Regions from separate parts of the Paraburkholderia sp. J10-1 genome, predicted to be linked through region 2. Evidence: predicted binding sites of a transcription regulator. Region 2 holds the regulator's gene; the other holds the start of a gene.
What was found. Region 2 encodes FliA, which starts transcription of late flagellar genes. Its sites were predicted from a motif close to CTAAAGTTTNNNNNNNNNNNGCCGNTA; they were not measured.

Region 1: a site for FliA is predicted at 9,859-9,885, ahead of U5A65_RS30950 (DUF4088 family protein). Genes of this name have one in related genera too.

What each region holds. Positions count from the first base shown of each region.
Region 1 is NZ_CAJMYW010000013.1:119,070-134,831, reverse strand. It holds gene fumC (class II fumarate hydratase) at 1-93, opposite strand, end outside; gene U5A65_RS30985 (phospholipase D family protein) at 337-1,980, opposite strand; gene U5A65_RS30980 (DUF2917 domain-containing protein) at 2,237-2,632, shown strand; gene panS (ketopantoate/pantoate/pantothenate transporter PanS) at 2,672-3,634, opposite strand; gene U5A65_RS30970 (MATE family efflux transporter) at 3,957-5,366, opposite strand; gene U5A65_RS30965 (RNA-binding S4 domain-containing protein) at 5,512-5,733, opposite strand; gene U5A65_RS30960 (hypothetical protein) at 6,031-6,543, shown strand; gene U5A65_RS30955 (ATP-dependent helicase) at 6,701-8,959, shown strand; gene U5A65_RS30950 (DUF4088 family protein) at 9,011-9,772, opposite strand; gene U5A65_RS30945 (AzlD domain-containing protein) at 9,907-10,230, opposite strand; gene U5A65_RS30940 (AzlC family ABC transporter permease) at 10,227-10,946, opposite strand; gene U5A65_RS30935 (AraC family transcriptional regulator) at 11,094-12,002, opposite strand; gene U5A65_RS30930 (CreA family protein) at 12,031-12,531, opposite strand; tRNA gene U5A65_RS30925 (tRNA-Asn) at 12,698-12,773, opposite strand; tRNA gene U5A65_RS30920 (tRNA-Asn) at 12,843-12,918, opposite strand; gene fdxA (ferredoxin FdxA) at 13,026-13,349, opposite strand; gene pncB (nicotinate phosphoribosyltransferase) at 13,676-14,878, shown strand; gene U5A65_RS30905 (lactate utilization protein C) at 14,972-15,634, shown strand; gene U5A65_RS30900 (sodium:proton antiporter) at 15,624-15,762, shown strand, end outside.
Region 2 is NZ_CAJMYW010000016.1:97,470-113,231, forward strand. It holds gene U5A65_RS33235 (flagellar basal body protein) at 1-253, opposite strand, end outside; gene flgA (flagellar basal body P-ring formation chaperone FlgA) at 500-1,834, shown strand; gene flgM (flagellar biosynthesis anti-sigma factor FlgM) at 2,015-2,359, shown strand; gene U5A65_RS33250 (flagellar protein FlgN) at 2,409-2,852, shown strand; gene U5A65_RS33255 (GNAT family N-acetyltransferase) at 2,943-3,428, opposite strand; gene U5A65_RS33260 (DUF1778 domain-containing protein) at 3,391-3,723, opposite strand; gene U5A65_RS33265 (RNA polymerase sigma factor FliA) at 3,960-4,691, opposite strand; partial or broken gene U5A65_RS33270 (MinD/ParA family protein) at 5,048-5,830, opposite strand; gene flhF (flagellar biosynthesis protein FlhF) at 5,823-7,928, opposite strand; gene flhA (flagellar biosynthesis protein FlhA) at 8,255-10,354, opposite strand; gene flhB (flagellar biosynthesis protein FlhB) at 10,351-11,646, opposite strand; gene U5A65_RS33290 (DUF3443 domain-containing protein) at 11,899-13,185, opposite strand; gene U5A65_RS33295 (DUF2844 domain-containing protein) at 13,202-13,720, opposite strand; gene cheZ (protein phosphatase CheZ) at 14,025-14,798, opposite strand; gene cheY (chemotaxis response regulator CheY) at 14,800-15,195, opposite strand; gene U5A65_RS33310 (chemotaxis response regulator protein-glutamate methylesterase) at 15,326-15,762, opposite strand, start outside.

The sequences.
Region 1 (15,762 bases), on a different contig from region 2:
CTGCGTTTGCGCGCCCCAAAGCTGCTGGGCGGGCACGGCGATCTCGCCGAACGTGTCGCGCTCCATGCGGACGTTTTCGTTGCTTGCGGTCATTTGATACTCCGGTGATTGAGGCGGCGCATCCTCGCTCGCGCGAGGGCGCCGCTTTCGTGACGGGTTCGGATCCGCGTGGTGGCTGGGCGGCGGCGCTATGCTGGCGCGGCCGCTGCGAAGGCCCGACGCTCATGGCGATGAAGGCGGCTTCGCGGCTGGCTCGACGGCGGACGTTACAACGTAAATCAAGCGATCTTGCGCGGGCGACAGCCAGGTCGTGCTCACAGTCGCTTCACGACCGGTTCACAGCTGGCTGTCGACCGGCAACAGCAAGAATAGCCCGGTTAGGACATTTCTGTAGAAACCCGCACCAGGGTCGAGGTTGTAGGTGCGGATCATGCCGTTCTCCTCGTCGGTCCAGACGAGCGGCGAGTTGACCGTCGTGCCCTGGAGCTGCGCCAGTTGCGCGGGCGTTGCGAGCGTCACGTGGTAGCTCACCTGCGGCGAGATCGCACGCTTGAACAGGTCGGCCACTTCGTGCGCGATCGGTGGGCTCTCCACGGTGAGTGCAAGCTCGGTATTCAGACGCGCGGAGCGCGGGTCGAGATTGAGCGAGCCGATCACGAGCGTGCTGTCGTCGATCACGTAGGCCTTGGCGTGCAGGCTCGCGCGCGAGCGCGAACCGACCACGCCGAAGCGCCGCTGGTCGGCGTGTTCGGGCTGCAGCGGCTTGAACTCGTAAAGCTCGGCGCCGGCCTCGAGCAGCGGCACGCGGTAAGGGCTGTAGCCGGCCTGCACCGCAACGGCGTCGGTGGCGGCGAGCGAATTGGTGAGGATCGCCACGCGCACGCCGTGCGCAGTGAGCGTGCGGATGGTCTGTACGCCCGTGTCGTGCGGCACGAAGTACGGCGAGAACACCAGCACGCTGCTATGCGCCTGATGGATGCGGTCGAGCAGCGAGCGCATGGCGTCGCCCAATTCGCCTTTCTCGCTGCCCGCGATCTTGCCTGGCGAGTCGGCCACGAACGCCCATTTCGCCCAGACGAGCGCGAGCGTATTGCCCGTGATTTGCTGCGCGAGCGGCGTGGCGTTGAGCGGTTTGGCGTTGTAAGGCTCGGCGCTTTCGCGCCAGTGCTTGCGCAGGTCGTCGCGCGCGGTGTCGAGATCGTGCGCGTCGAACTTCTGATGATTGAGCACGCTCAAGGGGTACGAGATCGAGCTGTTCCAGTACTCGTCGAAGCTTGCCGAGACGCTTTGCGCGACCGGCCCGGCCGTGAGCACGTCGAGGTCGCGGAAGTCGAGCGTCGGGCTGGCGTTGAAGTACTCGTCGCCGAGATTGCGCCCGCCGACGATCGCCATCTCGTTGTCGACGATCGTCGCCTTGTTGTGCATGCGCCGCGTGAACTGGTCGACGTTCGAGAAGAAGTTGCGCGTGCGCAGGTACATCGACTCGCTCGTGCTGCCGTACGGGTTGAACACGCGGATCTGGATGTTCGGATGGCTGTTGAGCGCGGCCATCAGCTGGTCGATGTCGTGAAAATTCAGGTCGTCGACCAGCATGCGCACGCGCACGCCGCGATCGGCCGCATAGAGCGCCGAGCCTAGCAGCAGCTTGCCGGTGGTGTCCTCGTTGGCGATGTAGTACTGCATGTCGAGCGTTTTCGTCGCCGCACGCGCGAGCGCGACGCGCATCTGCAGCGAGTCCGGCCCGGTGGCGAGCAGGCGAAAGCCCGATTCGCCCGGGTGCGCGGCTTCGGGCGCGGCGAGCGCGGCGCCAAGCGGCGTGGCGCTGGCCTGCGTGGCCGGCAGGGCCGCGCTCGTCTCGCGCGGGTAGTCGGTGGCGGGCGGGCGCGTTGCGCAGCCGGCGACCAGCGCAAGGCAAACGAGCGCAAAGCGGGCATACAGCGCAACCGTGGGCGCGCACGGCGAGGCGCCCGGCTTCGTTATGCGTCGCGTCGCGGCTGCGGTTGGGGCGGGATGCGCGGGCAAGCGGATTCTCCATGGCGGCACGCCGCATGATGGTTCGTTTTCATTGCACGACTTCACAAAAATTCTACGGGAAGCGGCCTACTGGTCCTGCGGCGGCGAGCAAGTCCCTTGAGCAATTCTTGGGCCGCATGCAACTGACGTTTCAGCGCGGCCGGAAACGTTCGTGGGGCTTGCGGCGCGACACTGCGCGCATCTCGAACGAACGGAGCGCGCAATGAGAGCAGAAACCCGCGTGGTGATGCACGCAGACTTCAAGGACGCGTTGGCGCTGTGGGTGCCGTGTGACGCTTGCCGCACGATTCGCGCGGCGCAGGGCGGCGTGGTGATGGCGCTCGAGGGCCGCGTCTGGATGACGGTCGAAGGCGATACCGAAGACTACTGGCTCGAACCGGGCGAAGCACTGCCGCTTGCGCCTGGTGAGCGGGCGCGCATCAGTGGATGGCGGGAGGGGGTGCGCTTTGAAGTGCGCTGCGAGGGCGAGCTTCTGGCACAGCCGCGCGAATGGCGCTTCGCGAGGCTGCGAGCATGGCTGCAGGTGAGGCTAACGCGGCGTGCGCCCCGCAGGCTGGCGGGGGCGCGAGACCGCGCACCGCAGGAGCGTGTGGCGTAAGCGTCGGAACGCTGGCCCGGCGCTTGACCACCGTATCGATCAACCGCGCTCGGGCGACGCGTTCGCGGCGCTTTGCGCATTGCGCGTGCTGCCGCGCGCCGGCTTGCCGGCCCAGTAACCCGCGAGCACGGAGCCCGAGAGGTTGTGCCACACCGAGAACAGCGCGCCCGGCAGGGCCGCGAGCGGCGAGAAGTAGAGCTTGCCGAGCGTCGCGGCGAGCCCCGAGTTCTGCATGCCCACTTCGATGGCGAGCGTACGGCACACCGACTCGTCGAAGCCGAGCAGGCGCCCGCCCCAGTAGCCGCCAAGCAGCCCGATGCCGTTGTGCAGCACCACGCCGAGCGCGACGAGCGGGCCGACCGTGGCGATGCTCGCATGCGTGCCGCCCACCACGGCGGCGATGATCGCGAGGATCGACACCATGGAGACAAGCGGCAGCACAGGCTCGACGCGGCGCACGAGGCCGCCTGCGAGCCGGTTGACGACGAGGCCGATGGCGATCGGCAGGCCGACGATCTGCAGGATGCTCATGAGCATGCCGCGCACGTCGACGACGATCGACGCATCGACGTAAAGACGCGTGAGCAGCGGCGTCGCGAACACGCCCACCAGGGTGGAAAGCGCGCTGATCGTCACCGACAGCGCGACGTCGCCGCGCGCGAGATAGATCATCACGTTGGACGCCGTGCCGCTTGCCACGCTGCCCACGAGCACCATGCCTGCCGTGAGATCGGGCGGCATGCGCAGCACCTTGGCGATCGCCCAGGCGGCGAGCGGCATGACGAGGTAATGCAGGAAGATGCCTGCCGCGACCGGCGCGGGCCGCGTGAAGACGCGCTGGAAGTCGGCGAACGAGAGCGTGACGCCCATCGACAGCATGATGATCATCAGGAGCGTCGTGACGTGCGGCGCGATCGGCGCGACGAGGCCCGGATCGAAGTAAGCCAGCAATGAGACGAGGACGGCCCAGAGCGGAAAGAGTCGGGTAATCGGGGCAAGCATGAAAGGGTGGTCCGTGAGTGGATTCGTTATATGTCGTGGCGCGGGACGCTTCAGCGGCACGCGCGCTGGGCGTGTGCGCTTGCATGGCGCGCTGTTGCGTCGCGTGTTTGTTTCGCGCTTTGCGTCGGATCGTGGCGGGGTGTCGATGCGTGCGACCTGAGCGCTCCGCGCGCGGCAAGCGTAGCCGGGGTGGCCGGCGGCGCTCGCGGGGCGCGGCTGTCTCCAAACTGTTCTTGCCCTCGTGGGACGGACGCCGCGTGCGGCGCCAGGCGCGTATTTTACCCGGTCGCGCCGGTACGGCCTGGCCGGTTAAGTGAACGCTTCAACCAACGCGGCTTGTGGCGGCAGCGTGAGCCTGCGCGCGCCGGCTCATACGGTGAAAGCGCCACGTCATGAGCACGGCGACCGTGGTGAGCCCGGCGGCGAGCCCCCACCAGAGCCCGAGCGCGCCGAGCCCGAAGTGGAACGCGAGCACGTAGCCGAGCGGAAAGCCGATGCCCCAGTAGCCGAGCGTGGCCGCGAGCATCGGCACACGCGTGTCTTTCAGGCCGCGCAGGCAGCCCGAACCGACGGTCTGCGCGCCGTCGACGATCTGGAAAATCGCCGCGACGCCGAGCAGCGTGGCCGCAAGCGAGACCGTGTGCGCGTTGGCCGGGTCGTCGAGGTGCAGGTAGAGCCCGACGATCCAGTGCGGCGCGAGCACCATCACGAGCGCCGACAGCGACATGAAGCCAACGCCAAGCCCGAGCGCGACGAAGCCCGCATGGCGCGCCGCGCGCGGCACCCCCGCGCCCGACCAGTAACCCACGCGCACGTTGGCCGCCTGACCGATCGCGAGCGGCACCATGAAGGTGACGGAGGCCACGTTCAAGGCGATCTGGTGCGCCGCGAGCGGCGTTGCGCCGAGCAGGCCCGCGAGCAGGCCGGTGGCGAGAAAGAGCGTCGCCTCGACCGCATAGGTGATCGCAACCGGCCAGCCAATGGTGAAGAGTTCGCCCATCAGCGGCGCCGTCGGCCGGCGCGCAACGACGAAATGCTGGTGCGAAGGCCGCAGGTGCAGCAGCGCCATCAGCACGAACGCGGTGAGCCAGACGGTGATCGTGGTGGCCACCGCCGAGCCGAGAAAGCCCAGGCGCGGCAGGCTCCACGCACCGTGGATCAGCCCGTAGTTGAGAAAGCCGTTGATGAACACGCACGCGATCGACACCCACAGCAGGCGCCGCGCCGCGCCGATGGCGGGCAGGAACGAGCGCATGAGCCCCACGCCGATCAGGCTCGCGGGCGCGCCCCAGCGCAGCACGGCCGTGTACTCGCCGATGTGATGCGCGAGCAGCGTGGGCTCGCCGAGCGCGCGCAGGATCGGCTCGGCGAAGGAGAGCAGCGCGAACGCCGGCACAGAGAGCAGCAGGGAGAGCGCGAAGCCGGTCCAGTAGATGTGCGGCACCTGGCTTTCGTTGTCGGCGCCGCGCGCCTGCGCGACGCTCACGCTGACCGAGGTCAGCACGCCTTGCAGCACGGTCACCACCACGAAGAACATGTTCGCGCCAAGGCCGCCCGCGGCGAGCGCATCGGCGCCGAGCGAGCCTAGCAGGACCGTGTCGGTCACGCTCATCGCCATCTGCGAGAGCTGGGCGATCGCAAGCGGGCCGGCGAGGCGGGCGGTGTCGGCGGCGTGGCCGCGCAGCGTGGGCGGCGCCGAAACGGCGCGGCGGGAAAGCGTGGTTCGAGTCATGAAAAACAAGCGGCGCGATATAAGCGCGCCGCGCGGCAGGGTTCGTCTGTCGAAACTGAAAGCTTATTGCGAGACAGCGACCTTGTCGATCCAGATGCTCAAATCTGGTGCATAGCTGGCGCCTGCGGGCAAGTTTCGGGGCGGTTCACTCGTGCGCCTTGACGGCAATGCGCGTGTCGCCCAGCAGCACGGCCTGGCCCGCGCGGATCTTGCACGTCTTGCGCAGCTCGACTTCGCCGTCCACCTTCACCGCGCCCGAGGCAACGATCTGTTTGGCCGAGCCGCCGCTGTCGGCGAGTCCGGTGATCTTCAGGAGGTTGTGCAGTTCGACGTAGTCGCCGGTCAGCGTGAAATCGAGGTTGGGCATGGCGGATTGGAATTTCAAAGGCGTGCGGCAAGCGCGCGAAGGGTGAGCATCATAAGCGATGGCGGCTTTGCCGCGGCGGCTGTCACATCTCGGGGCCAGATGTTATGAATTCGTCAGAAAATGAAACGTTGAGTAACGTTGCGGGACCCCACGGTGATCTTCATACCAAAATGGTTTCACCCGGATCGACAGCGCCGCTCAAGTTTGCGTTGCGCGGCTTCGTCGAGCGGGGGCGCGATTCCGGCGGGCTTGCCCGCTGCGAACGCGCCTTCGGAACCACTGCAAGGAGGATACGCCATGACCCAGATTCGCAAGCTGCTCACTGTTACCGCTGCTTTTGCCACCGTGACGACTGCCGCCGTATTCGCGCAAGGTGCGTATGCGCAAAACGCCGCTCAAAACGCGACCCAGGGCGCGGCACAGGCCGGCGAAGCCCCAACGATGGCGCCTTCCGGCGCGCCGGGTGCTGCGCCTGGTCAAGCGCCGGGCCAGGTGACGGGCCACGCGCCGGCGGCCGCCGGCATCGCGCAACCCGCGCCCGCCCCGCAAGCGCTGACTGCTCCGCAATCCGCTGACCCGCTGGTGCAAAAGCGCAACGCCAACGCCGCCGCGAACGCGGAATACCGCAGCGCGAAGAAGTCGGCGAACGCCGAGTACAGCGACGCGAAGAAGCAGGCGAAGTCGCAGTACAAGGCGCAGGTGAAGGACGCGAAGATCAACCACAAGGCCGACCGTCAGGCCAACGATTCGGAAATGAAGGATCAGATGAACGGCATGTCGGCCCAGCAGCAGGGCGGCCAATCGGAATAACGCGCTAACGCGCGGCTGATGCAGGCGGCGTCCGTGTACTGGGCGCTGACCTTGTTCGCACACCGAGAGCGGCGGCGTCCGGCAACGGACGCCGCCGCTTCGCTTCATGATGCTCGAAACGCGCCGCGGCGTTGTCGTTAAATCCCGCCAGATCGCCATGGAATCAGGCGCTTGCGGATGCGGGGTGTATGGATATACAGTATGCGTCGCCTCTTTCCGATTCGCCACGTCCATCGTCCCAGCGCCCGCCGTGTCCACAGTTTCCGTTGCCGATTCTTCTGTCTCCGACGCCAGCCAGGTGCGTGCCGACGCGGCCAATGCCGTTTCTTCGTGGCTCGCGAAACTCAACGACGCGCAGCGTGAGGCCGTCGAGCACGGCGGCGAAGCGGGCTACGTGCCGGGCTCGGCGCTGCCGGGCCCGCTGCTCGTGATCGCAGGGGCTGGGTCGGGCAAGACCAATACGCTCGCTCACCGCGTCGCGCATCTGATCGCGGGTGGCGCCGACCCTCACCGCATCCTGCTGCTTACGTTCTCGCGGCGCGCCGCGCAGGAAATGACGCGGCGTGTGGCGCGCATCGCCGCCAGCGCGCCGGGCGCGGCCGCAGTGCTCGCGCAAGGGCTCAGCTGGGCGGGCACTTTTCACGGCGTAGGCGCACGGTTGTTGCGCGAGTACGCGGATCACATCGGCCTTTCGCCGGCGTTCACGATCAACGACCGCGAAGATTCCGCCGATCTGATGAACCTCGTGCGCCACGAACTCGGATTCTCGGCGAAGGAAAAGCGCTTCCCCTCGAAGTCGACGTGCCTTGCGATCTACTCGCGCGCGGTCAACACGGGCGACTCGCTCGCCAGCGTGCTCAATCGGTCGTTCTCGTGGTGCCTCGAATGGGAGCCGCAACTGCGCGCGCTGTTCGCGGCCTACGTGGACGCCAAGCAAAAGCAGAACGTCCTCGACTATGACGACCTGCTGCTCTACTGGGCGCACATGGCCGCGGAGCCGGCGATTGCCGCCGATCTTGCGGGCCGCTTCGATCACATCCTCGTCGACGAATACCAGGACACCAACCGCCTGCAGGCCTCGATCCTGCTCGCGCTCAAGCCCGACGGCCGCGGCCTGACCGTGGTCGGCGACGACGCCCAGGCGATTTATTCGTTTCGCGGCGCGACGGTGCGCAACATTCTCGACTTTCCGGCGCAGTTCGATCCGCCCGCGCGCCAGGTGACGCTCGAGCGCAACTACCGCTCGACGGCGCCGATCCTCGCCGCTTCGAACGCCGTGATCGACGCCGCCGCCGAGCGCTTCACCAAGAACCTGTGGACCGATCGCCCCTCGCAGCAGCGCCCGCGCCTCGTCACCGTGGCCGACGAGGCGACTCAGGCGCGCTACGTCGTCGAACAGATTCTCGAGGCGCGTGAAGCGGGCATGAAGCTCAAGCAGCAGGCTGTGCTGTTTCGTGCGGCGCACCACAGCGCCACGCTCGAGATCGAACTGGCGCGGCGCAATATCCCGTTCGTGAAGTTCGGCGGCCTGCGTTTTCTCGACGCCGCGCACGTGAAGGACGTGCTGGCGGTGTTGCGCTGGGCCGAGAATCCGCTCGATCGCGTGGCGGGCTTTCGCGTGACGCAATTGCTGCCGGGCGTGGGGCCCGCCAACGCCGCGCGCCTGCTCGACCAGGTGGCCGCGTGCACGGGCGCGTATCGCGCCGCCGAGGCGCTCGCGGCCTTCGCGCCGCCGCCGCGCGCGGCTGAGGACTGGCCGGCGTTCGCGTCGCTGATCGACAGTCTCTCCATGCGCGCCACACCGTGGCCCGCCGAATTCGAGCGCGTGCGGCGCTGGTACGAGCCGCATCTCGAGCGCAATCACGAGGACGCCCAGGTGCGTCTGGCCGATTTGCTGCAAATGGAGAGCATTGCGAGCACTTACGCCTCGCGCGAGCGCTTTCTCACCGAACTCACGCTCGATCCGCCGGACGCCACGAGCGCCGAATCCGCCGATCCGCTGCTCGACGAGGACTATCTGATCCTCTCGACGATCCATTCGGCGAAAGGGCAGGAGTGGCGCAACGTGTTCGTGCTCAATGGCGTGGACGGCTGCATTCCGTCCGATCTCGGCGCGGGCAGCGACGAGGAGCTGGAGGAGGAGCGGCGGCTGCTCTACGTGGCGATGACGCGCGCGAAAGAGGATCTGCACATCGTCGTGCCGCAGCGCTTTTACGTGCACAACCAGGTGGCGTCGGGCGACCGGCACGTATGGGCCTCGCGCACGCGCTTCATCGCCGCGCCGATGCTGCCGCTATTCGAATCGCGCGCATGGCCGCCCGCGCCCGTGGCGAGCGCACCGAGCGCGGCGGGACTCGCCGCCGCCGCGCATGCGAAGGTCGAGATCGCCGCGAAACTCAGGAAGATGTGGGACTAAGGGGCGCGCCTAGCGGGGCGCGCCTGGCGGGGCGTTCTCAGCGAGGCGCGTCTAGCGCCCCTGTTCGCGCGCGGTGCCACGCTGCGGCGGCATGAAGAAGTTGCGCAGCCACGCGGCGAGGCGCGTGAAGACGTCGTCGGGCTCCTCGACGAAAATCTCGGGCTTGAGCAGGCGCAGATATTCCATGATCTGTTGCGCTTCCTGCTTCTGGAACACGCCATGCGTGACGCCGAGCCTCAAGAGCCCGCGCAATTCACCCAGGCGCTCGCGCGCCAGGCTGCCGCTAGCCTGCTCGCAGCCGATCTTCGCTTCGTACACCCGCTGACGCAGCGACTCGGTGAGCCGCCACGCGGGCGTCTGCATCGTCTCTTCGAGCGTCTGGATGTCCTGCACGCCCGATTTGATCTGCGCAGCCAGCGGATCGATCAGCGCTTCTTCGCCTTGGGCTTCGCTCACGATGGCGGCCGCCCAGTCGCGGCACTGCTTCGAGAGTTCGTCCGGTGTCCACTCGGGCCGCGACGCAAAGCCGAAACCGAATTCGCCCGCCTGACGCATCAGGATCGAGACGACCTCGGGGAACTCCTTGTCGAGCGTGCGCTTGGCCCATGCGTACTGGCCGCCTTGCAGGAGCCGCTGGACAGCGTGCTCCGTGAGCGGCGTCATGTTGTCGAGCAGCTTCGCACGCAGGTAGTCCTCGAATTCCGGCGTGGCGAACTGCGGGTCGAGTTTGAGCGAGACGCGCAGGAACGCGTCGAAATCCTTGCGCAGCGACGCAAGCGTTTCATCCTTCAGGTTAAGGGTGATATGCCCCATTGTGGTTGCCCCGGTGTAATCCTTATCGCTTCTCGCGTGCTCTCGCCGTTCGAGCAGTGGCCTGCCAGAGCAGGCCTTGACGGGTTTAACGGCGCGCCGGGGTGAAACTTGAGCGTAAGGGGCGAGGGGACGCTCTAGCGCAGCACGACGCCTTGCCAGAGGAAGAACACGCCGAGCCCGACCGCGATGGTGAGGAGCGGCCGCTTCGTGAGCGCGCTGACAACAATGGCCGCGAGCGCGCCGACGAGCTGCGGGTTGCGCCAGGTCAGCTCGGCGCCCTGGCCGTGGGGCGAGACCGCCATCGGCACGATGATGGCCGTGAGTACGGTAACGGGCACGAAGCCGAGCGCGGTGCGCACGAGCGGCGGGAACACGAGCCGGTCGCCGAGCACGAACACCGCCGTGCGAATGACGAGGGTGATGAGGGCCATGCCGAGAATCAGGACGACGTAGTTCATTGCCCGGCTCCTGCGGTGCGTTGGACGTTGGTGGGCTTGCGGGCGGAGTCGCTTGCGGCGCGGACGCCGCGCGAGGAACCCGGGCGCGAGAGGACGACGCCCACGACCACGCCTGCGAGCACGGCGCCGAGCAGCCCGAGCTTGTACGGCCAGCCCTGCCAGAAAAAGGCGAGCGCGCCCGCGGTCGCGGCAGCGGCGAGGTAGCGCACGGCAACCAACTGTGGCACGACGATGGCGATGAAGGTTGCGACCATTGCGAAGTCGAGGCCGAGCGACTGCAGGCCCGGAAACGCCGCGCCGAACAGCAGGCCGGCCGCGGTCCAGAGCTGCCAGTTCAGGTACATCGAGACGCCCGAACCGAGGAAATGCCACGGCGAGACGTCGTCGCCGGGCGGATGGCGGCGGAAATGCGCCCACGCGACGGCGAAGACCTCGTCGGTGAGCAGGCCGCCGAGCACGAGACGCCAGCGCAGCGGCAGATGCGAGACATAGGGCGCGAGCGTTGCGCTGTAGAGCACGTGCCGCAGGTTCACGATAAACGTGGTGGCAAGAATGACAGCGAAGCTCGCGTGCGAGGCGATCAGCCCGAGCGCGATGAACTGCGCGGAGCCGGCGAACACGGCGAGCGACATGAACTGGCCGTGCCAGAGCGAAAGCGGGCCCGAGGTGACGAGCGTGCCGAAGATCACGCCGAACGGCGCGGCGCCGATCATCATGGGGATCGTGTCGCGCGCGCCGGCGATGAATTCGGTGAAGCGGTTGGGATGCGTGGTCAAACTGTCCTCCTGATACAAGGGGACAGCATAACGGCCGCCCGTGCGGGTGGCTTGTACGTTCTTGCGGCGCGAGGCGGGCTTGCGCCTTCAGGACGACTGCCAGCGCCCCGGCGGCACGCCGAACATACGCCGGAAGTGCCGTGTGAAATGGCTCTGGTCGGTGAAGCCGCTCGCCGCGGCGACGTCGGCCACCGAGGCGCCTTCGCGCAACGGGCCGAGCGCGCGTTGCAGGCGCAACTGCGTGCGCCAGGCGTGCGGCGGCAGCCCGGTCGCCTGCGTGAAGAGCCGCGTGGCGTGAAAGGGCGAAAGGCCGACTGCGTGGGCGAGATCGGCTACGCGCAGCGGCATGGCGAGATCGGCGGCGAGGAGCGCCTTCATCGTTTCCACACGCGGATCGTTCGGGCCATGCCTGAGCGCGGCCTCGCGCGTGCGGCCGTAGCGCGTGAGCAGCGTCGAGAGCGCGTCGAGCAGTGCACCTTCTACGGCGAGCAGATCGGAGCGCTGCGCATCGGAAGCGGTGGGAAGCGCCGCCAAGCCGGCGCTCGTGCTGGATTGCGCTGCGGCGCGCCGCCAGTCGGCGTCGGCTTCGAGCAGACGGTGTGCGCGCGAGAGCCGATGCGCGAGATCGAGATCGTGGATCACCTCCGTGTCGAACCACGGCAGCGGCTGCGCGCGCCCCGCGATTTCGCCGGCGAGATCGTGCAGGAAGTCGATCGGCACGTACATCACCCGATAGCTCCAGCCTTCCTCGGCGGCGCGCGAGCCTGTGTGCAGCTCGCCGGGATTGATGACCGGCACGCTGCCCGTTTCGGCGACGTGCTGCGCGCCGCGATAGCGATAGCATTCGGCGCCGCCCTCGATTACGGGGATCGTGTACGCCTCGTGCCAGTGGGGCGCGAACGTATGTTCGTTGTATTCGGCCGTGACGAGATCCGCGCCGGGCAGAAGCGGCGTGCGCCAGTAGCGGGCGGAATCTCGAAAACGGGAATCGGTCATGGTGAGGGATCCGGCTCAGATCCCCAGTTTAGCGCAGCGGAATCGTCGTGCCCGCCGGCACCGGTACGGCCGTGACGCTGTTCTTGGCGCTGCCGCTCACCACCCGGTCGCTGTAGGTCAGATACACGAGCGCGTTGCGCTTCGCGTCGACCACGCGCACGACGTGCAACGTCTTGAACAGGAACGACATGCGCTCGTTGAAGACGTCGTCTTGCTGCTTGAGCGGGCCTGTGAACGAGATCGGCCCGACCTGCCGGCACGCGATCGACGCCTCGGTCGGATCTTCCGCAATGCCGAGCGTGCCCTTCACGCCGCCCGTGCGCGCGCGGGAGACATAGCAGGTGACGCCTTGCACCTGCGGATCGTCGTAGGCTTCGACGACGACTTTGTCGGAACCGGTCACGCGGAAGTTGGTGTTCACGCTGCCGATCTGTTCGGCGTGGGCAGCGGCCGAGGCGACGAGGCTCGCGCCGGCGAGGAGGGCGGTGAGGCGGGCGGTGAGGCGGGCGGTGAGGCGGGCGGATTTCATGCGGATTCCCGAAGATGACGAATCGACATTATCGGGGAGGGTGGGGAGTGTCAGGGTGAGACTGCGAAGACATTCGGCTGCACTGACGATGCAGCCTCGCTGTATGCACAACACGCGCAGCAAAAGAAAAAGGGGTTGCGTGCAAACACGCAACCCCTCGATATTTTGGCTCCCCGACCTGGGCTCGAACCAGGGACCTACGGATTAACAGTCCGGCGCTCTACCGACTGAGCTATCGGGGAACAACAATACAGCTACAACTCTTTACGTCATAAAAAAGCCCGTTGTGATTAACGGGCTTTTGCGAATCTTGGCTCCCCGACCTGGGCTCGAACCAGGGACCTACGGATTAACAGTCCGGCGCTCTACCGACTGAGCTATCGGGGATCAACAAAAGCAGAGAACGAGATTCTATGGGGTATGGCTAGACCTGTCAATACCCCGTCGCTATCTCTTTAAGGGCAATCCGCGATCAGCGTGCGATTAACGTGCAATCAGCGTGCGAGAAGCGCGAGCTTGTCCTTCACGTCCTTGAATTCGTCGGCTTCCGGCAGCGGCGCCTTGGTCTTGGTGATGCTCGGCCAGTTCTTGGCGAGGTCGGCGTTCAGCTCGATGAACGATTGCTGGTCGCCAGGCACGTCTTCCTCGGCGTAGATGGCGTTCACCGGGCATTCCGCAACGCACACGGCGCAGTCAATGCACTCGTCCGGGTCGATCGCGAGGAAGTTGGGACCTTCGCGAAAGCAGTCCACCGGGCACACATCGACGCAGTCGGTATAGCGGCACTTGATGCAGCTTTCGGTCACAACGTGAGTCATTCAGGCAGCTCCTGCAAGCTTTTTGTATCGGGGGATGGCGGTTCGCCAAAGGCGCTATTGTAACTGATGAGGAATTACCCCAACCACGGGCCCGTAACCGTCCTTATATCGTTTCGTGATTAGTTTATATGATGGGGTGATCCGCACCGTTTTACCCCTTGCGAACAAGGGGACGTGCCGGCGGGCAAGCGGGGCGCGCAGGCATTCGGGTAACATGGGCGCACCGCTGGCGCTCGCCGCCCGGAGCCGCTGCGAGGCATCTGCCGCGCAGCGGCTCCGGTTCCCGCTTCGCGGGCGCTATCCGATTGCAGTCCGGCTGGCCCATCATGATCATTACTTCGCTGCTCGATACCGATCTGTACAAATTCACGATGATGCAGGTGGTGCTGCATCATTTCCCAGCGGCCAATGTGGAATACCGTTTCCGCTGCCGCACGCCGAACGTCGATCTCGTGCCCTACATCGACGAGATCCGCAGCGAGATCCAGAAGCTCTGCAGGCTGCGCTTCGCCGAGCCCGAGCTCGAGTATCTGCGCAAGATGCGCTTCATCAAGGGCGACTTCATCGACTTTCTCGCGCTCTTTCACCTCAACGAAAAGTACATCTCGATCACGCCGTCGCCCAAGGGCAACGGCGAAATCGACATCGAGATCAAGGGGCCGTGGCTGCACACGATCCTTTTCGAGATCCCGGTGCTCGCCATCGTCAACGAGGTGTATTTCCGCAACACGCAGCATCATCCGCAGTATGAGGAGGGGCGCGAGCGCCTGCGCCACAAGATCGAACTGCTCGGCGCGAAGCCCGAATTCGCCGACTGCAAGATCGCCGACTACGGCACGCGCCGCCGTTTCTCGAAGCGCTGGCACGAGGAAGTCATCCTCACGCTTAAAGACGATCTCGGCGAGCAGTTCACCGGCACGAGCAACGTCTACTACGCGATGAAGCACAACCTCACGCCGCTCGGCACGATGGCGCACGAGTACCTGCAGGCGTGTCAGGCGCTCGGGCCGCGTCTGCGCGACTCGCAAATCTATGGCTTCGAGATGTGGGCGAAGGAGTATCGCGGCGACCTCGGCATCGCGCTCTCGGACGTCTACGGCATGCAGGCCTTCCTGCGCGACTTCGACATGTACTTCTGCAAGCTCTTCGACGGCGCACGGCACGATTCGGGCGATCCGTTCGAGTGGGGCGAGCGCCTGCTCAAGCACTACGAGGACAACCGCTGCGACCCGCGCACGAAGACGATGATCTTCTCGGACGCGCTCGACATTCCCAAGGTGCTGCGCCTGTACGAGCGTTTCGGCGACCGCTGCCGCCTCGCGTTCGGCGTGGGCACGAACCTCACCAACGACCTTGGCTATCAGCCGCTGCAGATCGTCATCAAGATGGTTCGCTGCAACGGCCAGCCTGTTGCCAAGCTCTCCGATTCGCCGGGCAAGAACATGTGCGACGACAAGGCGTATCTCGCCTATCTGCGCCAGGTGTTCGGCATCGAGCAGCCCGTGGAAGAGGAGTGCGCGGGCAAATAGGCGCGTAAAGAAGCGCACACGGAACCCGTCAATCACAAGGCGACGCCCCGGTATAATCGGCGCGTCGCTTTTCTTCATCTGACGAGGACGTTCATGGACACGACGGCCGCCCGCCGCAGCATACTCGCGCGCATTCGCGCGGCGCAGGGACGCGAGGCTACGCCCGCGGCGCACGAACGCGAAGCCGTGGCCGATTACCTCGCGCAGCATCCCGAAGGTCCGCGTCCGCCGCTCGAAGGCGACCTCGTTGCGCGCTTCGTTGGCGAGGCGCGCAAGATGTCGAGCACCGTCGACGAAGTCCAGCAGATGGCCGACGTGCCCGCCGCCGCGCAACGTTATCTCGCCGAGCGCAGCCTGCCGATGCAGGCTGTCGCGTGGCAAACGCTCGAAACCTTCGACTGGGCCGGCGCGGGTCTCGCGGTTCAATTCCGCAAGCCGGAAGACCGCGATCTCGTCGGCCTCACAGGGTGTTTTTGCGCCACGGCCGAAACCGGCACGCTGGTGCTGCTCTCCAGCCCGCAAACCTGGGCCTCGGGCGCGCTGTTGCCCGAAACGCACATCGCTGTCGTGCCCGCTTCGCGCATCGTCGCGGGCCACGAGGACGCCTTCGCGCTCATGCGCGCCGAGCGCGGAGAACTGCCGCGTGCGGTCAATTTCGTTTCGGGGCCCTCGCGCACCGGCGACATCGAGCAGACCATCATTCTTGGCGCGCACGGGCCGTATCGCGTGCATGTGATCGTCGTGCATGGCGCGTAAGCGCAACGCGGCGAGCGCCTGCGCGGGAGCGCTCTTCGCTGCACTCACACTGTTCAGCACGAGCGCACACGCTGCGACGTTCGACGGCGCCTCGCTTGGCGCGGCCTGGGCGCTGCCGTTCGCCGGCA
Region 2 (15,762 bases):
TCGTCACGCCCGCGGGCTGCGCCATGGCGAGCGGCTGGACGTTGCCGCCCGAGGTGGCCGCCATGCCCGCCGTGCCGCCGGCGCCTTGCTGGCGCAGCGCGCCCGCAAGCGAAGCCGAGAAGTCCACGTCGCGCGCCTGGTAGCCCGGCGTGTCGGCGTTCGCGATGTTCGAAGAGATCAATGCCTGCCGCGTGGCGCGCACATCGAGCGCTTCGCGCCCAAAGGCGAATTCGGCATCGAGTTTGTCCAGCATCGGGCGTTCTCCGTGAAGCGAAAAAGGATTCGGCGTGAGCGCGGCAGGCTCGCCATCGGCGAAGAAACCGGCGCAAACGTTAGGCGCGTGACCCGAAGGCCTTTGCGCATGGAGTGGAATATTAGGCGGGGGTGGCAAGAACCAATCGGACGAATAGCCGGTAAAGCGCCCCTCTATTCGACGCAAGCGCGCGGGGGCGGCCGCCTAGAATGCGAAGCGTGTCAATGCATTCGATGGAGAACGACGATGCCGCAAACTGCCTCTTTGCGCAGGCCCGACGCGGGCCTGAAGCGGCGTGCGCGCGCGCTGTCGTGGAGCGTGTCCTGGACGTGCGTGCTTGGCTGCGCCCTGGGTGGCGCGCTCGCTCATGCGCAAACTGCGGCGCAAACGGCGGCGCAAACCGCACCGCAGCCCGAGGGCGCGGGCGGCCAGATCTTTATTGCGGGCAACGGCGACCGCGCGGGCGCCGACGCCGCGCAGATGAACGCGCTGCTCGCCAGCAACGCGAAGAAGCCTGCGGCGGCTACGGCCGGCAATACCGCCACGAATGCCGCCACGAATGCCGCCACCAATGCACCCGCCAGTGACGCCGCGCCGCTGCGCGCGGCCAGTTACGCCGATCTGAATTCGCGCGGCGTACCCGAGGACGCGCGCGCGGGCGTCGACTCGAACGGCATGATCACGATTCCGGGTCCCGGCGAACGCGCGCCCCAAGGCAACGCGCCGCGCATCGTCACGATACCCTCGCCGGGTGCGAGCGCTCAGCCCGTGCGCGTGCCGCCGGCCAACCCGAACAACGCAGGCACGCTCCAGCGCGTGAGCTTGCCAGGCACCGCTAACCGTGTCGCCGCCGTAGTCGTCGATGCTGGCGCGAAGCCGGTTGCCAATGCAAGCGCCAGCGCGCCGCCCAATCCGAATACCAGCGCCGTCGCCACGAGCGTGCAGACCGTACCGCCCGGTCAGCAGGACGGCGAATCGATTCGCGCCGTCGCGCTCACCTTCCTGCAGCAGCAGTCGGCGGGCCTGCCGGGCCACGTGAACATTACGGTCGCGCCGGTGTTCCCGCGCGGCCTCGCGGCCTGCACCTCGCTCGAACCGTTCATGCCGCCGGGCGCGCGCACGTATGGCCACACGACCGTGGGCGTGCGCTGCATCGGCGCGAAGCCGTGGACGCTCTATTTGAGCGCGCGCATTGCCGTGGACGTGACTTACTACGTGGCCTCGCGCCAGATCGGCGCGGGCGAGGCCCTCTCGGCCGCGGACTTCATGCCGCGCGCGGGCGACCTCGCGAACCTGCCGCAAACCATCATCACCGATCCCAACCAGGCAACGGGCGCCGTCGCGCTCGCGCGTATTGCCGCGGGCCTGCCGCTGCGCACCGACATGCTGCGCAGCGCGGCTTCGGTCGTGATCGGACAAACCGTCAAGGTGATCGCCGTGGGCAGCAACTTCACGATCTCCGCCGAAGGCAGCGCGCTGAACAACGCCGAACCCGGCCAGCAGGTGCGCGTGCGCACGAGCGGCGGCCAGATCATCTCGGGCGTGGTCAAGGACGCCGGCACCGTGCAGGTGCAAATCTAGGCTCAGCAAGATCTGGTAAGGGCCGGATCGAGGCGGTTTCAGCCCCAACCGGCGGCCCGATCCGGCGGTTTCCGGCTTTGTGCGCCAGCACACGTAACAGCATGTAACGGTGGGATTTTCGGCTAAAGTTCGGCCCGACCTATGCCGTTATCAAGGTCAAATCGATCAGGAAAGCCCATCGTGAAAGTTGACTCCTCCACCCGCAATGATCCGCGCCCGCTGCAGGATGGCCTTGCGCGCTCGCAAGCCGATTCGAGCGGCGTAAGCGCCGCCAGCACCGACAGCGCGGCCACCTCCGGCGCGGCAAGCAGCACGAGCGCTGCGGGCGCGAACGTGAACCTCTCGTCGCTGTCGTCGACGATGCGCTCGCTCGCCGCGAGCGGCTCCGCCGACATCGACACGGCACACGTGCAGTCGATCAAGGACGCGATCCGCAACGGCACGCTGCAGATCGATTCCGGCAAGATTGCCGACGGCGTGATTCAGACCGCCCGCGACCTCGTTAAGCCGACGTCGGCTAACTGACGTTCGACGCACGAGCGCCGCGCACACTTCGCTTTTTTGGTGCCTTGCAATGAAAGATGCCCTGTTGGCCACACTGATCGACGAACACGCCACGGTTGAGGCGTTCGCGTCGCTGCTCGCCTATGAAGAAAAGGCGCTCGTGTCGGCCGACGGCATGGAGGCGCTCCCGCAAATCGTCGAGCAGAAGACGACGCTCACGCAGCGTCTCGCAGGCCTCGAAAAGGCGCGCGACGCGCAGCTGGCAGGCCTCGGCCTCCCCGGCGGCCGCAAAGGCATCGAAATGGCCTGCGACGGCGACACGCGTCTCGCGAGCCAGTGGGAGTTGCTCAAGGGTTCGACCGAACGCGCGCGCCGCAAGAATCTCACGATCGGCATGATGATCCGCACGCGCATGGAACATAACCGCCGCGCGCTCGCGATCCTGCGCGGCGAAACGGGCAACGGCGCGATGCTGTACGGCCCCGATGGGCGGCTGCCGGCGTTCGGGCTGTAAGCGGCGCTCACCAGGGATTCGCCAAAGACAAAAGCCGAAGCGTTGCCGCTTCGGCTTTTTTGTTTGGGGCAACGGATCGCCTTCAGATTTTCATGCCTGCTTGATCGTCGCGACCGGCAGGAAGAGTCTGCGCGGCGCATCGGTGAACGGCTCAAATCCGTATTTCCGATAGAAGCCCGCTGCGTTCTCATCGAGCGCATCGACGAGAACACACTGCACGCCCACCGACTCCGCCGTCGTCAGAACAACATCCAGTGCGTGCATCAGCAGATATTCGCCAAGGCCCAGGCCCTGGTGCCGCCTGTCTACCGCCAGCCGGGCGAGCAGGACTGCGGACACGCTCCTCGGCAGCCGTGCGGCCGGCATTCCCTGCGTTTCTACCGCTGTCGCCGCAAGGGCGTAGTAGCCCGCAATCGTGCGCGGCGCGGACGACACCGCTGCAACGTAAGTGCGAGATAGATTCTTCTTTTGGTGCTGACTCGCTACGTGGCGAATCCATTCGCTCATCGAGTCGACGCCACAGTCGAAGCTGCTGCGGTCATCGCTCTCCCTCAGCTGACGAATCTGCGTTTGCACTCTTGTTCTTCCTGAAACGAGCCATCGCGCGCTGCAGCGCTTCATTGGGCTTCGGCGGCTCGTCCAGCAAAGCGAAGAAGCGCTTCGATTCGTCCATCGTCAGGCGAATGGAACGAATGACCTCTTCCTGCTCGATAACCTGCTCCGCGGCCCGAAGCGCGGCCTGCACAATAAACTGGTTGAGGGTGCTGCCCGAAAGGTCTGCAGCAAGCTGCAGGATTTCCTGTTTCTCCGCGCTCAACCGGGCAGTGATTCGCCCGCGGCTGGAGTTTTCCATACCGTTGTTGATAGCCATTGTTCATCCTTTTTTCGGGCCTGGCACACGCCTACATCGTTTGGCGGATGCGCGGCCCGCGGTTCACGTTCGCGTCGCTCTCCATTGACGGAGTGGAGCCACTATATCACGCGTGGTGACAAATTGGCACCACGCAATTCGAACTGCCCGCCAAACAAAAAAGCCGGAGCGCTCCCGCACCCCGGCTCTTTCACCGCAACCCAGCCCACGCCAGCGAAGGCGCGGCGTCTACCGCCTCAATTCTCCTGGCCGGCCCACGCCATCTCGCGCAGCCGAGTGCGCAGGCGCGCCACCGCCTGGCTGTGCAGCTGGCACACGCGCGACTCGCTCACCTCCATCACCGCGCCGATTTCGCGCAGGTTCATGCCGCGCTCGTAGTAGAGCGACATGAGCAGCTTCTCGCGCTCGGGCAGCCGCTCGATCGCTTCGACGAGCGCGCCGCGCAGGCTGTCGTCGAGCAGCGCCGAAAGCGGGTCCGAGTGATCGACGCAATAGCGGTCGAGGAACGGTTCGTCCTCGGCGGAGCGGTCGAAGTCTTCGTAATAGATGAGCTGGCTGCCATGCAGGTCCTGCAGCATGCTCTGGTATTCGTCGAGCGGCATGCTCAGATGCTCGGCGATCTCCGTTTCGCTCGCCGAGCGCCCGAGCCGCTGCTCCACCTGGTGCACCGCGCTTTCGACTTCGCGCGAGGTGCGGCGCAGGCTGCGCGGCAGCCAGTCGTTGCTGCGCAGCTCGTCGAGCATCGCGCCGCGAATGCGCTGGCTCGCGTAGGTCTCGAACTGCGCGCCCTGATCTTCCTTGTAGCGGTTGGCCGCGTCGAGCAGGCCGATCATGCCGGCCTGGATCAGGTCGTCGAGGTCCACGCTCGCCGGCATCTTGGCCACGAGCTGCAAGCCGAGCCGTCTGACGAGCGGCGCGTACTTCGCAAGCACGTCGGCCTGCGAAATTTTTCCTTGAGCGTTATACATCGTGCTCTCCACTTCTCATGTCCCTGATTGGCGTCGTCGTGAGCACGTCAGACGTGCTGCGGCGACGTGCGCTGCGCGGGCGTATCGGTCCGCCAGCCCACATGGGCCGGTGCGGACGCGGATGTTGCGTTGGGTGCGGGATGCACACCCGTCACGCTGGCTACGAACGAATCGGCGTTCGCGGCGAGCGCGCTGTGTGCGGCGTTTGTTGCATGCGTAGCGTGTAGCTGGACGCCGTCTCGCGGCACGCCGTCCAGGTCGTCGGCGGGTGCGTCGCCCGCCGCTTCGTGTGCTTCGTCCGCGGGGACGAATGCGGCGCTGGCGCGCGCCGTGGCCGGCGAGCACGCCGAAACCGCGGGTCGCATGGGCCAGTGCGGCAGTTCGGCGGCCACGTGCCGGAAGTCGCGCGCGGCGTTCGTCGAAGGAAACGCATCGACGATGCAGCGCGCGAGCTTGAGCGCCTGCGCCATGTGCTGATCGGCGGCGACGCATCCGGCGCTTTCGAGCGACACGCTCAGGTAGCGGCTCGCCACCCCGGCGAGGTTTTCGATTGCGGTGTGCGCGTCGCTCGCATTCGCGACATGATTCGCAAGCACGCGGAACTGTGCGATCGCATGCGCGAAGTGCAGCCGCTTCATGCACGCATACGCATCCGTGATCGACTGCGCACCGATGCGCATGACGATCAGCACGTCATGCGCGTGCATGGCGAGCGGCGAGAGCGCGCCTTCGGCATCGAGCTGCGCGTCGATCAACACGATGTCCGCGGGGCCCGAAATGACTTTTTGCAGTTGCGCGGACGTGTACTGCGCGCGGTTGTCGCGCGAGGCGGCCAGCACGCCGAAGCCGAGTGCGTGACGCCCCACGGCTTCGTCGAGCGTGCGCTCGCCGCGCATCACGGCGGCGAAGTTGCCTGCGCCGCGCACATTGCCCACCAGCGAGCAGACCGAGCGGGGTCCGAGGCACTCGTCGATCACGAGCACGTCCTTACCCTGCGCGGTGAGCGCCGCCGCGAGATTGACCACGGCGGTCGTGCGGCCGGGCGAACCCGCGCCGCCTGTGACCGCGACCACGCGCGAGCCTTCGCGCGCGAGGAGCCGCCGCAGCCCTTCAGCCTGATCGATTACGAACTTATCCAAACCTGACCTCGGGAGCCTGCGAATTCGAACGCGTCGAGAGTGCCGACAGCAGCGCCGGGATATCGTCTTCGTGCGGCACGAACGGCGAGCTCTCTCGCGGTATGCAGAACGCGCTGCGGATCAGGAAGCGGCGCGTCGCCACGTAAAGGTTCTCGGGGACCTTCTGGCCCGTCGAGACGTAATGCACCGGCAGCTTGTAGCGCAGCACCGTGTCGAGCGCGCTGCCGAGGTTGGTCGCCTCGTCGAGCTTGGTGAGGATGCAGCCCGTGAGCGGCGCGTTTTCCGGGCCGCTCTGGTAGGCCTGCACGACTTCGTTGAGCGTGTCGCCGTGGTTGGTCGCCGAGAGCAGCAGCAGGCGCTGCACCGGGCGGCCGGCGCCGCACAGCATGGCGATCTGGTCGGCCACGGCGCGGTCGCGCTGGCTCATGCCGATCGTGTCGATCAGCACGATGTGCTTGTTCTTGAGCTCGGTGAGGGCGAGCTGGAGGTCCGCGCCGTCGCGCACCGCGTGCACCGAAACGCCGAGGATCTTGCCGAAGATGCGCAGTTGCTCGTGGCCGCCGATACGGTAGCTGTCGGTGGTGAGGAGCGCGACCTTGCTCGCGCCGAAGCGCATCACGCAGCGCGCGGCGAGCTTCGCCGTGGTCGTGGTCTTGCCTACGCCGGTCGGGCCCATCAGCGCGAACACGCCGCCGCGCTCCATGAGCGCCTCTTCGTCTTCGAGCACCGGCAGGTTCGATTCGAGCACCGACTGGAGCCATTCCATGCCGGCTTCTTCGGTTTCGACTTCGGGCAGGCGGTCGATCATCATCTTCACGAGCTGCGCCGAAAAGCCCGCGGCGAACAGCTGCTTGGTGAGCGCGCCTTGCACCGGGCTGCGGCGCTGGCGTTCGCCCCACAGGAGGCCCGCGAACTGCTCTTCCATCATGCCGCGCATGGAGGCGAGTTCGTTCATCACGGTTTCGTTGACGACTTGCTCGATGCGCGCGCGGATCGCTTCGCTCACGGTCTGTGCCGCGTCGGCGCCCTGCGCGTTGCGGCTGCCGGGCGCGGGACCCGCGGCTTCCGGGCCGTGGCCGAGGCGCTGTGCTGCGCGGCGCGCGGCGACGTGCGCGGCCTCGAGCGCCCAGTCGGGCGTGCTGGCGTCCACATCGGGCGGCAGCACCGGATCGGCGACATTGCCAAGACCGCGTGCGGCTGCGGCCGCGGGCGTCATGCCCGGCACGCGCGGAGCGTTCTGCTGGTTTGCGATACGGCGAGCGTGATCGATGAGCCAGGGGTTCGACTCGGCCATCGTGCGCGGCGCATCGCTCGCGCTCGCGGCGGCGGCCTGCTCGAGGCGCGCCGCGGCTTCGCGGGCGGCGGCCGGGGCGTTGGCGTTCGCGGCCGGCGTCATGGACGCAAACGATGGCGCAAAGGCGGATGTGGCAAGCGACTCGGTCGCGGCCTGCAGCGCCATTTGCAGCGGCGAGTGCGCGTGCGGCACCGTTTGCTGCGATTGCGTTGCCTGCAGCGCGGCATGCAGCGTCGGCGGCATCGCCGATTGCGCGGCCTGCTGGCCTGCCGCGGCGCGCGACGAAGGCGAAAGCGACCCACCTGCGGCGGACGCTGCCGCCGGTGCCTGGCCCGTTGCCTGGCCGAGCGAGACAGCGGTGTCGGCGGCGTGATCGCCATCCGGCGTATCGGCGTCGGCATTCGCGCCGCCGTTTTCGGCGCCCACTTCCGGGCTCGCGCCGAACACCGATGAGAACACGTCCGGCATGCCGCTCGCGTAGGGGTTCGCCGCGCCGATCGGGGCGGCGAGCGCAGCCGGTGCGCCGGGCGCAGCGCGCGGTGAGCGCGGCATTTGCGTCATGGCGGAGGGCTGCGCGAACGCGCCGCCTTGACCACCCTGGCCGCTCAAGCCAACCAGCGCTTGGGCCGCGGCAGCATCGGCCGGCGCGATCGCCGCGAGATCGCGGTCCGCGAGCGCGACGATTTCAACGCTGCCGTCGTCGAGCGTGCGGTTCGACAGAACGACGGCGTCCGCACCCAACGCTTCGCGTACGAGCCGTAACGCGTCGCGGCTGGTGCCACCGATGAATTTGCGAATGTTCAAGCTGAGCCCCTGATGAGGTAAGCGGCTGATGCCGCCGCCGGTCGTCTGTTGCTGGAATGGCGCTGGATTGCTGCCGGCCGTGCGTCGCTCGCAAAGCCTTTTCCGATGTTGGAATTATTTCGAAGGTGGGGCCCCCATGATCGATGGATCAGGGCGGAGAAATGCGGGTAATTCGCGGAATCGGCGCGAGAGGTGCGCGAGTGGGAGAAGTGGCGTGTGGAGGCCTCCAGGCTGGCTTTACGCCACGCCCGCACGCGGCTCGACTAACGAAAAAGCCCGCCAAAGCGGGCTTTTCCTCGATCCGGTGGGCAACGCGCCCGGCGCGATCAATGCGCCCCGATCACATTCACCACCTTCACGTTGCGCGTATCCGGCACTTCGGCATACGACAGCACCTTCAGTTGCGGCAAGCTGCGGCGCAGGAAGCGCGAGAGCATGGGGCGCAACGCGTGCTGCACGAGCATCACGGGCGAGAGGCCCAGCGCTTGCTGACGCGCCATCGCCTGCTCCGTCTGCGTGAGCAGCGTATGCGCGAGACCCGGTTCGAGGCCGGGGTTCGGGCCCGAGGTGAGCGTTTGCGAAAGCACGCGCTCGAGGTTCGCATCGAGACCCATGACCTGCATGTCGGCGTTGCCGGGGAACCATTGCTGCGTGATCGCGCGGCCAAGCGAAATGCGCACCGCCGCTGTCAGATCGTGCGCGTCGGTAATGCGAGGCGTGTGCTCCGCGAGCGATTCCATGATCGTGCGCATGTCGCGAATCGGCACGCCTTCTTCCAGCAGGTTCTGCAGCACCTTCTGCAGCGTCGTGACCGGCAGCACCTTCGGCACGAGATCGTCCACGAGCGAAGGCGTGTCCTTCTGCACGCGCTCGAGCAGCGCCTGGACCTCGCGGCGGCCGAGCAGCTCGGCCGCGTGCATGACGACGAGGTGATTCAGGTGCGTCGCCACCACCGTGCTCGAATCGACCACCGTGTAACCGAACACCTGCGCCTGCTCGCGCACGTTCGAATCGATCCACACGGCGGGCAGGCCGAACGCCGGGTCCGTGGTCGGCGTGCCCGGCAGCACCGCGCTCACCTGGCCCGGGTTGATCGCGAGCCACTGGCCCGGATAGGCCTCGCCCGTGCCGACTTCCACGCCCTTCAACGCAATGCGGTAGGCGTTCGGGCGCAGTTCCAGGTTGTCGCGAATATGGATGACAGGCGGCAAAAAGCCGATTTCCTGCGCGAACTTCTTCCGAATGCTCTTGATGCGCTTGAGCAGCTCGCCGTCGGTGTTCTTGTCGACGAGCGGAATGATGCGGTAGCCCACTTCGAGGCCGAGCGTGTCGATAAGCGCCACGTCGTCCCAGGTCGCCTCGGTGTTCTCGGCCGGCGCGAGCGCAGCGGGCGCGGTATCCGCGACCACGGCGCTCGCCTTCTTCGCCTCGGCGTTCTTCTTCATCGTGCGGCCAAGCTGGATCGCGCCGCCGCCGAGCAGCAGAAACGCAAAGTGCGGCATGCCCGGAATCAGACCCATCATGCAGATGATCGAGCCCGTGATCAAAAGCACGCGCGGATTCGTAAAGAGCTGGCCGGTCAGCTGCGTGCCAATGTCCTCGTTGGTGCCCACGCGGGAAACGATCACACCGGCCGCCGTCGAAATGATGAGCGACGGGATCTGCGCGACAAGGCCGTCACCGATGGTGAGCAGCGTGTAGGTCTCGGCCGCCGAGCTGAACGGCATGCCGTGCTGCACCACGCCTACGATCAGGCCGCCGGCGATGTTGATGACCATGATGAGCAGGCCGGCAATGGCGTCGCCGCGCACGAATTTGCTCGCGCCGTCCATCGACCCGTAGAACTCCGCCTCCTGGGCGATCTCGGTACGGCGCTTTCTCGCCGCATCTTCGTTGATGAGACCCGCATTCAGGTCGGCGTCGATCGCCATCTGCTTGCCGGGCATCGCGTCGAGCGTGAAGCGCGCAGAGACTTCGGCGATACGGCCCGCGCCCTTCGTGATCACCATGAAGTTGATGACCATGAGGATCACGAACACCACGATACCCACGGCGAAGTTGCCGCCCACGAGGAAGTGGCCGAACGATTCGATCACCTGGCCAGCTGCCCCCGGGCCGGTGTGGCCTTCGAGCAGCACGATACGCGTGGAGGCCACGTTCAGCGAAAGCCGCAGCAGCGTGGAGAACAGCAGCACGCTCGGGAAGGCCGCGAAGTCGAGCGGCTTCATGGTGTACATGCTGACGAGCAGCACCATCACCGAGAGCGCGATGTTGAAGGTGAACAGCAGATCCAGCAGGAACGGCGGCAACGGCAGGATCATCATGCCGAGGATCATGCAGATCAGGATCGGTCCCGCCAGCGCGCGCAGATTCGTGCCTTGCAGCATCTCCGGGCGCCGCGCGAGAAAACCGGTGCGGGCGTTCATTCTGTTGCTCCTTCAGTGCCGTCGCGCGCCGGGTTCGTGTCGGCGCGTCCGGCGTTGTTCGATGCGGTATTTGCGTTGGTGCGATTCGCGGCCTCGGCGGCCGTGCGCTCATCTGGCGTGAGGGCTTCGTCGGCTTCGCTCGCTTCGTCGGCGTCGCTCACTGCGCCCTTGTCCATATCGGGCGGCACGTCGAGGTCGGTCGGCTCCATCGGCACGTCGCCGCCATGTTCGCGAAAGCGCTTGAGCTGATAGACCCACGCGAGCACCTGCGCAACCGCGCCATAGAGCGGCCCCGGGATTTCGCGATTGAGGTCGACGTTGTAGTAGAGCGCGCGGGCAAGCGGCGGCGCTTCGAGCAGCGGCACGTTGTTCTCGGTGGCGATCTCGCGGATGCGCGCGGCCACGAGGTTCACGCCCTTCGCGACGACCTTTGGCGCGCGCATCTCGCCATCGGCGTACTTGAGCGCGACGGCGAAGTGCGTCGGGTTGGTCACGACCACGTCGGCCTTGGGCACCTGGGTCATCATGCGGCGGCGAGCGGCGGCGCGCTGCTGCTGGCGAATGCGACCCTTCACGTGCGGATCGCCTTCGTTCTCGCGGTGCTCGCGCTTGACCTCTTCCTTGGTCATACGCAGCCGGCGGTAGTACGACCAGACCTGGTAGGGCGCATCGATTGCCGCGACAAAGAACATGCCCGCGACCGTCATGCCGCAGCACACCGCGATCAGATGCATGCCGTCGACGAAAGCGCGCGGCGCAGGCTGCATCGCGAGGCCGAGGATTTCGTCGCGATGGTTCCACAGCGCAGAGCCGCCGATCACCCCGACCACGGCCGTCTTCACGGTCGACATGCCAAGCTGGATCAGCCCGTTGACGGAAAAGAGGCGGCTAATGCCTGTGATCGGGTTCAGACGCTCGAATTTCGGTTCGAGCAGCTTCGTCGAGATCAGCCAGCCGCCGAGCGCCATGGGCGCGACGAGCGCCGCCACGCCCGTGAGCGCGAGCACCGGGATGACCGCGAGGAACCCCTCGCGCGCGGAAAGCCCCGCGCCAATGAGCATGCGCCGCGTTTCGAACGCGTCGGCATGGTTGAACGTGAACGCCGAGCGCAACATGGCTTGCAGATGGGAGCCGATCGTTCCCGAAAGCATCCACGCGCCAAAGAAGCCCGCCGAGAGCAACGCGAACGTGGATAGCTCCCGGGAACGCGGAACCTGCCCCTCCTCCCGCGCCTTTTCGAGGCGCTTGGGAGTGGCGGATTCGGTTTTATCGAGGTCGCTGTCCTCAGCCACGCATGCTCCGGTCGTGGGCGCGCGCCGCTCGTCGCGGCTGCGCGGCTCGCGCGCGCCCTTTTTCAGTGACAGCGATTATTGCCGCGCAAGGCAAGCGGCGATTGACGGAGTAAGCCGGGTAAATCAGGGTATTTCGGCCGATGGAAACGGGGCGCCATCATCGGCGAACGGCAGCGCGCGACGCGCAACGCGCTCGCGCGCCGCCAGGCGCGCTCAGTGCGCCGCTTCAGTGCACCGCTTCAGTGCACCGCTTCAGTACGCCACAAACGGCGCCTTGCCGCCGGAAGCGGTCATGTCCATGCCGTAGTAGACATAGCGGCCGTAGAAAAACGACAACCCGAGGTCGAGGGCTGCCGACGACCCGAACTGCCCGGCCAGGTTATTGGCCGCATAGTTCGCGCCGCTGCCGAGCAGGCTGTTGGCATTCGCGACATTGAAGGCCGCGGTGCCGGACGTCGCGCCGTTATTGGAAACGAGCGCCGCGCTGAAGGACTGCGTGGACGAGGGGCAGTAGAACGTGCCGAGATTGCCGCCGCACTGCGGCAGGCTGCTGTCGGCGAAGAAGATCGCGTTCGAACCCGAGTCGAGGAAGGTCTGAAGCGTGCGCCCGTTGAAGGTCGAGCTGAGCCTGCCCGATGAGTCCGTGACGAAGCTTTGCGAGGCGGTCATCGCGTTGTTCGACTGCGTGCCGATGCCGAACACGAGCGTGCCCGTCGCGCTGGGCGCTCCGCTGTCAGACACGGGCGCCATCTCCAGAATCACGCCGTTGCCGTCCGTGCCGAACTTGGGCACGGGATTGGCCACGAGCTGCGTTTGCGCGACCGTGGCCGCGACGCAGTTCGTGTTGTTTGGACAAGCGTAGTAGTTGCCGAAGGTGTCATAAGGCGCCACGCCGATACCGAGAATGCCGTTCGCGCCCAGTTCCTGCACCGTGTTCTGCGCGTTGCCGATGCCCGCGCAGGCCTGCGGCACCGTGTTCGAGGCCAGGTCGCCGATCACCTGGATCGGAATGTTGGACGCCGTCTCCTGGGCGAGCTTGACGTCGGCGGAACGCACGGTGCCCCACGTAAAGCCGTCCGCAAAGGCCGTGCACTCGGCGAGCGTGCCGCCGCTGACCGTGGTGGTGGGCAGCGAGTTCAGCACGTTCGGCAGCGCCGACGCGAGCAGACGCAGGCCGAACGACGCCGTATCCACCTGAACGTTGTCGACGGTCTCGCAGGTGCTCGTGCCGGCCTTGCAAATCGTCACGCTAACGGTGGGGATGTTGGGCAGCGTGCCGGTCAGTCCGCTGTTCACGGTGACGGCCACCGTGTTCGCGGCGGTGGACGCAGTGGGCTGCTGCGTGGGACTGGGCACCGCGGAGCCGCCACTGCCGCTGCCGCCACTACTGCCGCTCGAACTGCTGCTATTGCTGCCGCCCCCGCCTCCGCAGGCGGCGACAAGCGAAACGAAAGCCACGAGCGCGACGGTCGAAAGGAACTGGAAAGGGCGCAGCCACACGCTGCGCGAATCGCGTGAAGTCAGCACTGAAGTCAGCACGTTCGGCCTCCGCTCGTCACTGGATATCGGAGCCGCTGACGCCTGCAGGCAGTGCCTGCGGCAGCCATGCCTGCCCGGAGAAGGCGCCCATGTGGCCGCCCGAATGCACGATGACGTTCGAGTTTTCGACCACGCCCGGCCCGCGCACGAGACCGGCGGCGTGGCTCGCCTTCACCCCGGCCGTGTATTGGGGAAAGTAGCTGCCTAGCAGCGTGGCGAGATTGGGCATCTGCGGACCGTCCCAGGCAACGCCGAATACCGTGCCGGCCGGCGTGAGATACTCGCGCACGACGGTGCCGTTGGCGAGCGTGGTCTGCTGGACGGTGTAGGTGGAGGTCGCGGAGGCGCCGGAAGTCGCCGCTTGCACCGCTGCGCGCGCAACGGCGGACGCGTTGCCGGTCGCGGCGGCCGCCGAGGCGGCGCTCAGGGTGCTCACGCTCGCGCCCGCCGGTGTGGGCATGGGTGCGCCGCCGAGCGCGGCTTGCGCCGGGGGCGCCGCGAGCAGTGCGCAAAGCAGTGAAGCGGGAAGCGCCACACCTGGCGCGCAGCGGGTTGCGGCGCGGCGCGCGAACCGACGCGCCGCCTTGCCACAGAACGATGTGTATGGATACAAGGCGTCCCCTCCCTCCGGCGATGGCGCGTTGCACCATGCGCTGTCGGGCCGCGCGGGAACGTCGCGGCGAGGGGCAGCAGGACGGGCAACGGCTGGCTCAGCTTCGTTCCACCACCGCGACGCTCGTCGCGGCCGGGCACGAAGGCATGAGCACTAGTATGCCCGCCTTGGACGCCGTGCGGCAGCTAACCGAACGGCTAGCTGCCGGTCGGCCAACCGCGCCAGGTCAGAAGCCGAGGCTAGCGAGCAGATCGTCGACCTGCGCCTGGTCCTGCACCACGTCGGTCTTGCCTTCCGGATTGATCTGCGGGCCGTTGAGCAGGCCTTCGGGGCTGCCCGTGCTGCTCTGGGTCTCGGCAAGCGCCGCCGCCGTCGCCGCGAACTGCTCGCGCCGCTCCGGCGCGATGTTCTCGACCAGCACGGTGAGCAACTGCTGCTCGATCAGATAGACCACGTCCATGATCTTCTTGATCACCTGACCCGTCAGGTCCTGGAAGTCCTGAGCGAGCATGATCTCGAGCAGCTGCTGGTTGGTCGCCGCGGTGGCTTGCGGCACGCCGTCCACAAAGGCGCGCGTGTCGTCCATCAGCTGGCGCACTTCCTCGCGGCCGATCGGCGCGTCGTACCACGTCGCCCAGCGGCTCGTCAGCTCCTTCGCGTCGTGCTCGAGCGTTTCCTGCAGCGGCTTGGCGATATCGATTGCGGTCAGCACGCGCTCGGCGGCCTGCTCGGTCATGTTCGCGACATAACGCAGCCGGTCGCGCGCGTCGGGCACCGCCTCGGCGGCGCGCTCCACGTGCTTGTCGAGGCCGAGTTCGCGCATCGAGTCGCGCAGGCTGCGAGTCAGGTGGCCGATGCGCGCGAGGATGCGGTCCGTCGCCAGCTCGCTCGCCTCGCCCGCGGCGGGCGGCGCGAAGTCGAACTCGGGAGGCTGCGGGAGCGGCTCGGCGCCCTCGCCTTCCGGCCACTCATCGGGTTGCGCACTGATGGGCTCGTTCACGTCAGCTCCCCGTCTTGGCCAGCTTCTCGAGAATCTTGTTGAGCTTCTCGTCGAGCGTGGCGGCCGTGAACGGCTTCACCACGTAGCCGCTCGCGCCTGCTTGCGCCGCTGCGATGATGTTTTCCTTCTTCGACTCCGCCGTCACCATCAGCACCGGCAGATGCGTCAGGTTCGCGTCGGCGCGGATCTCCTTGAGCATGGCGAGACCGTCGAGGTTCGGCATGTTCCAGTCGGAGATCACGAACTCGTAGTTGCCGCCGCGCAGGCGTGCGAGGCCCGCTGCGCCATCTTCGGCTTCGTCGACGTTCGAGTAGCCCAGTTCCTTCAGCAGGTTGCGGACAATCCGGCGCATCGTCGGAAAGTCGTCCACCACCAGAATCTTCATTCCCTTATCCATCACGTTCCATTCCTCCAGGCGAAAACCCGGGCAATTATCCAGAGAAGCGCACTGCCTATCCAGATAAATTAATCGCGAGCGATCGTGCAAGCGTTTGCGGCCAACACGATCTCTCGATATTGGTTGTTCATCAGACGCGCTGGACCCGGTCGCCCATCGAGGCGAGGCGGGTCATCACGCGCCGGCTCATATCTGCAAGCGAGGCGATTTCGTCGGCGCCGCCCATTGCAATGGCTTCGCGCGGCATGCCGAACACGATGCAGCTCGCCTCGTCCTGCGCGAGCGTGTACGCCCCGGCCTGACGCATTTCGAGCAGCCCGGCCGCACCGTCGCGGCCCATGCCCGTCAGAATCACGCCGATGGCGTTCTTGCCCGCATGCAGCGCCGCCGAGCGAAACAGCACATCGACCGACGGACGGTGCCGGTTGACCGGCGGGTCGTCGGACAGATGCGCGATGTAGTTCGCCCCGCTGCGTGCGAGCAAGAGGTGGGCATGGCCCGGCGCGATGTAGGCATGGCCGGGCAGCACACGTTCGCCGTGCTCCGCTTCCTTGACGGTGATGCGGC